Regions from separate parts of the Nostoc sp. PCC 7524 genome, predicted to be linked through region 2. Evidence: predicted binding sites of a transcription regulator. Region 2 holds the regulator's gene; the other holds the start of a gene.

Region 1 (3,195 bases), 1.5 Mb from region 2:
ACGGAGTTTGTGCCAAACAGTAAAGCCGAGGAGGATAATAATCCCACTGGTAGTGGCAACAATCACGGCGGCACTCATACCTTGGATTCTCATAGCCAGCAGGTTACAAACTAAGGTAATTGACCATAAAGTAAGTGCTGCACGGCGTTGAGAAAATCCCCAAGCCAGGAGACGATGGTGTAAGTGGTCTTTACCAGGGGTACTGAGCGGGTTTTTACCTGCTAACAGCCGTCTGACAAACACTTGTGTAGTATCTAGTACAGGTAACAGCAGAAATAAAACTGCGGGGCCTAGAGCATAAATGGTATTCCGTTGCAGATTACCTAAAATACTGGTAGCAGCCAGCACATAACCAAAGAAGTAGGCTCCGGCATCACCCATGATAATCCTTGAGGGGTGGAAGTTATGGCGCAAAAAGCCCAAGGCTGCACCCCCCAAGGCTGCCAACACTAAGATAGCCGCAGCCCGATTGGGAAACTGGGCAGCGACTCCTAGTAAACTCATGGCAGTGATAAAGCTAATTCCTCCAGCCAAGCCATCCATCCCATCCATTAAGTTGACAGCATTGGTAATCCCCACGATCCACAGCACCGTCAATAACATCGAGAGAATTGAGTCAATAGGCGTACCTAGAACAACATCAACACTAATACCATTAGCAAACAGTAACAGTGCCGTAATAATCTGCGCCCATAACCGTACAGAGGGGGGTAATCCGAACTGATCGTCAATAAAGCCGACCAAGACTAGGATTGAACCTCCCAGTAAAATAGTCAGTACCTGAGCTAAGACATTTTGCAGTTCAATGGGTCTCAAAAGGCTAGCTAGTACCAATGCGGCAATTACTCCCGCATAAATAGCTAAACCGCCTGCATTCGGCAATGGTTCTTGGTTGAGTCTTCGGGCGTTTGGTTGGTCAGCCCAACCTACCCGCAAAGCGAATTTACGAATTGTGGGAATTAAACGCCAAGTTACCAACCAAGCCAAGATAAACGTAAATGCTACTGCCAACCAGCCGGAACCGCTAGGGTTAGCAATGCCAATAGACTTAAGGGAGTCGTAGAAATTCATCTCCCGATTTAACCATTACTGCCAGTATCCTACATGAGCATCAAGTGTATATTAATCAATTTTTTTGATTTTCAGATGTGATCTGTTTAGCTTGGGTACTTAGCACTCTGAACCTGTGAGTGCTAAATTGTCTAATGGAACCGCTAGAGAAAGGAAACATGGCAAAGATTATTTCATTTGATGAAGAATCACGGCGAGCCTTAGAACGGGGTGTCAACGCCCTAGCTGATGCTGTGAAAATCACCTTGGGGCCAAAAGGTCGCAACGTACTTTTAGAAAAAAAATTTGGTACACCCCAAATTGTTAACGATGGTATCACTGTCGCTAAAGAAATTGAATTAGAAGATCCTTTAGAAAATACTGGTGCCAGACTCATCCAAGAGGTAGCATCTAAAACCAAAGATGTTGCCGGAGATGGGACAACCACTGCTACTGTTTTAGTCCAAGCCTTGATTAAAGAAGGTTTGAAGAACGTGGCAGCTGGTAGCAACCCCGTGAGTTTAAAGCGTGGCATTGATAAAACTACTGAAGCACTTGTAGCAGAAATTGCTAAGGTAGCCAAACCAGTAGAAGGCAGTGCGATCGCTCAAGTTGCCACTGTTTCATCTGGTAACGATGAAGAAGTCGGCCAAATGATTGCCGAAGCAATGGAAAAAGTCACCAAAGACGGTGTAATTACCGTTGAAGAATCTAAATCCCTCACCACCGAATTAGAAGTAGTAGAAGGGATGCAGATTGATAGAGGTTACATTTCCCCCTACTTCGTCACCAACAACGAACGGATGACGGTAGAGTTTGAAAACGCTCGCATCCTGATCACCGACAAGAAAATCAGCAGCATCCAAGAGTTAGTTCCTGTTTTAGAAAAGATTGCCCGTTTAGGTCAACCTCTGCTGATTATTGCTGAAGATGTAGAAGGAGATGCCTTAGCTACTTTAGTAGTTAACAAAGCGCGGGGTGTGCTGACTGTGGCGGCAATTAAAGCCCCCGGATTTGGCGAACGCCGCAAAGCCATGTTGCAAGACATAGCCATCCTCACCGATGGACAAATGATTTCCGAAGAAATTGGTCTGAGCTTAGATACAGCTACTTTGGAAATGTTGGGAACTGCTCGTAAAATCACCATTGACAAAGAAAATACCACTATTGTTGCTGGTAGTGCTGTCAAGCCTGAAGTCCAAAAGCGGATTGCTCAAATTCGCAAGCAGTTGGAAGAAACTGATTCTGAATACGATCAAGAGAAACTACAAGAACGCATTGCCAAGCTAGCTGGCGGTGTAGCAGTAATTAAAGTCGGCGCAGCCACAGAAACCGAACTCAAAGACCGCAAGCTGCGGATTGAAGACGCACTCAACGCTACCAAGGCGGCTGTAGAAGAAGGTATTGTTCCTGGTGGTGGTACAACCTTAATTCACCTGTCCAAGAAAGTAGACGAAATTAAGAATAGCCTGGACGGAGAAGAAAAAATTGGCGCGGATATCATCAAACGCTCTTTAGAAGCTCCTTTGCGTCAAATTGCTAACAATGCCGGTGCAGAAGGTTCTGTCATTGTCTCCCAAGTCAGAGACAGTGAATTTAACATGGGTTACAACGCTGCTACCGGAGAATTCCAAGACTTAATTGCTGCGGGTATTATCGATCCTGCTAAAGTTGTCCGTTCAGCTTTGCAAAACGCTGCTTCAATTGCTGGTATGGTTTTAACCACCGAAGCGATCATTGCAGAAAAACCAGAGAAGAAACCTGCAATGCCTGCTGATGCCGGTATGGGCGGCATGGGTGGCATGGGCGGCATGGGCGGCATGGGCGGCATGGGCGGCATGGGGATGTTCTAAGGGAACAGGGAACAGGGAATAGGGTATTCCTCACTCTGTCACCTGTAACCTGTCACCTATCATCTATCATCTATCCCCAAACACTAGGGGCAACTTCCCCACGATCGCCTGCTGAAAGCAGATGAACCTAGGGAGGCTGCCCCTAAATTTTGCTTAATATTGCTTTACAAAAATTTACTTTTACTCAGCAGTGGCAAGTTCGGTGTTACCGCGTGTGCGTCTGCGGGTGAGGGTGTTATACAACATCACTCCAATAGCCTTGATTAAGTTACCTTCCAATTCTTGGAACATC
Region 2 (3,195 bases):
TTGCCTTCCCCCTGGTAGGGCGCTTTTAAGCAAGATTACTTATGCTAGGTTCCAGGTTTTCTGTCACCATAAATGATATTGGACTGTTTATCAAAACCACATGACAGGGAATATTTCTGGTCAACCCATCTCTCAAATTAGTGTAGAGGAACTAGCACAACGTCTGGCTGAAAATGATGCAAGTATTCAGTTAATAGATGTACGTGAACCCCAAGAATTATCACTTGCTAGTATTAATGGCTTTGTAAATCTGCCTCTGAGTGAGTTTTCCCAGTGGGCAGATCAAGTTCCGGCTATGCTTAATCCTCATGCTGAAACTCTTGTACTATGTCATCATGGCATCCGTTCTGCCCAAATGTGCCAGTGGTTACTTGCTCAAGGTTTCACCAATGTCAAAAATATTTCGGGCGGTATTGATGCTTACTCTATCTTAGTTGACCGTTCAATTCCCCAGTATTAGGGACTTCCAAATCAAAAAATATCCCCTATGTAGGGTGCGTCAGTCAGACAAAACCTGGAAATACCTAGAAATTATTCGTATTGACGCGCCCTACTAAGTAACAGCATCGGCTAAACGCCGCGCTATCACTAACAGCACTGTGAATAGAGACTGTATTTTCCCTGGAGATGGGCAATACCATAAATAAGGCTAAATTATCAACTAAAAATAAGTATCTTCAAATACAATTTATTTAATATAATTATGGGATAATACTGAGAAACTTAATAACATCTTTAAATCAATATTTTTTCTTTAAACCCCTGCTAGACGAAAATGTGGGATTAAGACTGTAATGTTAGTCGTTACAATAGAGTTAGATATTTAATGATTTTAATTAACTATTGTTAATTTATTTGCATTTAATTCAAATAATCTTTTCAAACCTTGATTAAAAGTTTGCTTTCTGTCAAAGAAACCCTATGCAAGTCCAGTTGACAAATCGACAACAGCATATACTTTGGGCAACGGTACGTCATTACATAGCTACGGCAGAGCCTGTTGGTTCAAAAGCTTTGGTCGAGGAGTACGACCTGGGTGTTAGTTCAGCCACAATCCGCAATGTGATGGGCGTACTAGAAAAATCTGGGTTATTGTACCAACCACATACATCTGCCGGACGAGTACCTTCTGACTCAGGTTATCGCATTTATGTTGACCAGCTAATTACACCCTCTTGGCGAGACGCTACGCGAACGGAAGCCCTGACAAAAAAGGTAGAATTGTCACTTCAAGAGCGTCTTCACTGGGAAGATTGGAGCTTAGAGATTCTCTTGCAAGGAGCAGCACAGATTTTAGCTAGCTTGAGTGGGTGTATTAGCTTGATTACCATGCCGCAAACCAATACAGCCGTTGTGCGACATCTGCAATTAATGCAGATTGAAGCGGGACGGATCATGCTAATTGTGGTGATGGATGGTTATGAAACCCATTCTAAGCTGATGGATTTGCCCCCAACCAGACAAGAAACAAAACCTGATCCAGAAGTAATTGATCGGGAGTTGCAGATTGTTTCTAACTTTTTGAATAGTCACTTACGGGGTCAAAGTCTGTTAGAAATCAGCAACTTAGACTGGAGTCAGTTAGATCGGGAATTTCAACTTTATGGGGAGTTCCTGAAAGATTCTGTAGCAGAACTAGCTCACCGCACACAAGCACCAACCGCGACACAGATTATGGTGCGGGGTGTAGCCGAGGTTTTGCGTCAGCCAGAATTTTCTCAACTCCAGCAAGTGCAAACAATTATTCAACTATTGGAAGAAGAACAAGAGCAACTATGGCGATTAATCTTTGAGGAGCCAGAGGCGGAAGATACGAACAAACCAAAAGTAACGGTGCGTATTGGCTCAGAAAACCCATTAGAACCGATACGTACTTGTACCTTGATTTCTTCTACCTATCGCCGAGGTGCAGTCCCATTAGGGAGTGTGGGAGTTTTGGGGCCAACACGCCTTGATTACGAAAGTGCGATCGCAGTTGTCACGGCTGCGGCTGATTATCTCTCAGAAGCCTTCAGTTAATTACATCAAATCATGGTCAGAAAAATTGCCTTTGGGGTGCTGTGGCTAGGATTCATCATTTATGCTTTTGTGTTTGCGCCGACCGATAGTCCCGATACCTGGGAGCTAATTAAAAATCTGTCTATTGGTCAGTGGCAAGGTATTAATCCCTTAGTCATAGCACTATTCAACCTCATGGGTATCTGGCCTATGATTTATAGTGCATTACTATTTATTGATGGCAGAGGGCAAAAACTACCCGCTTGGTTATTTGCGACTGCATCTTTTGCTGTTGGTGCATTTGCTTTATTACCCTATTTAGCTTTACGGGAACCGAATCAACAGTTTATGGGGTCAAAAAACGCCTTGATTAAGCTGCTAGATTCCCGTGTGACTGGTATTGTTCTCACTGTGGCGGCGACGATTCTAGTCACTTATGGTTTACGTGAAGGAGATTGGCATAACTTTATCCAACAGTGGCAAACTAGCCGCTTTATCCATGTCATGAGTCTAGATTTTTGCCTACTTTGCCTATTATTTCCGGCATTATTGAGAGATGATATGGTGCGTCGTGACTGGCAAAATCAGCAGGTTTTCTGGTTATTTGCTCTCATTCCCCTATTCGGCCCCTTGATTTATTTGTCTGTCCGTCCCTCGTTGCCAGAAATCAGTGTAGAGTTAACACCCAGTCAGCAACAATCAATCACAAGTTAATTTTCAAGAAACTGACTGAAATTCTGATTCGATCAACTCAGCAAAAACGGTAATGAAAGAAAACAGCATCATCACTGGGTTTCACGCTCATGTTTACTACGATACCGAGACTCGTGAAATTGCCGATAGGATACGGGAAGGATTAGGGGCTAGATTTGAAGTGCAGCTTGGACGCTGGCATGATCAGCCTATTGGGCCACATCCAAAATCCATGTATCAAGTCGCCTTCTCACCAAACCAATTTCCTCAAGTCGTACCTTGGCTAATGCTGAACCGTGAGGGGTTAGATATTCTCGTCCACCCTGAGACGGGTGATGATGTCACAGACCATACAGCACACGCTCTATGGCTAGGAAATAAGCAGGAACTGAATATCAACTGCCTACAAGGTTATAAACTCTCCAAATAACTCAAAAGGTCTGCCATTTCTTGAGTGCTGGGTTGGAATTTGGGCATTGGCGGCGTTTTACCACTAATGACTTG

The links. The regulator HrcA, encoded in region 2, represses chaperone genes, less so after heat shock. The targets are predictions, from matches to a motif close to TTAGCACTCNNGANTCNNGAGTGCTAA.
Region 1: groL (chaperonin GroEL) is a predicted target of HrcA. The motif match lies at 1,171-1,197, and genes of this name have one in related genera.

Annotation. Positions count from the first base shown of each region.
Region 1 is NC_019684.1:11,570-14,764, forward strand. It holds gene NOS7524_RS00060 (MraY family glycosyltransferase) at 1-1,071, opposite strand, end outside; gene groL (chaperonin GroEL) at 1,230-2,903, shown strand; gene NOS7524_RS00070 (biliverdin-producing heme oxygenase) at 3,084-3,195, opposite strand, start outside.
Region 2 is NC_019684.1:1,528,888-1,532,082, reverse strand. It holds gene NOS7524_RS06310 (rhodanese-like domain-containing protein) at 101-460, shown strand; gene hrcA (heat-inducible transcriptional repressor HrcA) at 922-2,019, shown strand; gene NOS7524_RS06300 (hypothetical protein) at 2,032-2,712, shown strand; gene NOS7524_RS06295 (DOPA 4,5-dioxygenase family protein) at 2,765-3,121, shown strand; gene NOS7524_RS06290 (c-type cytochrome) at 3,103-3,195, opposite strand, start outside.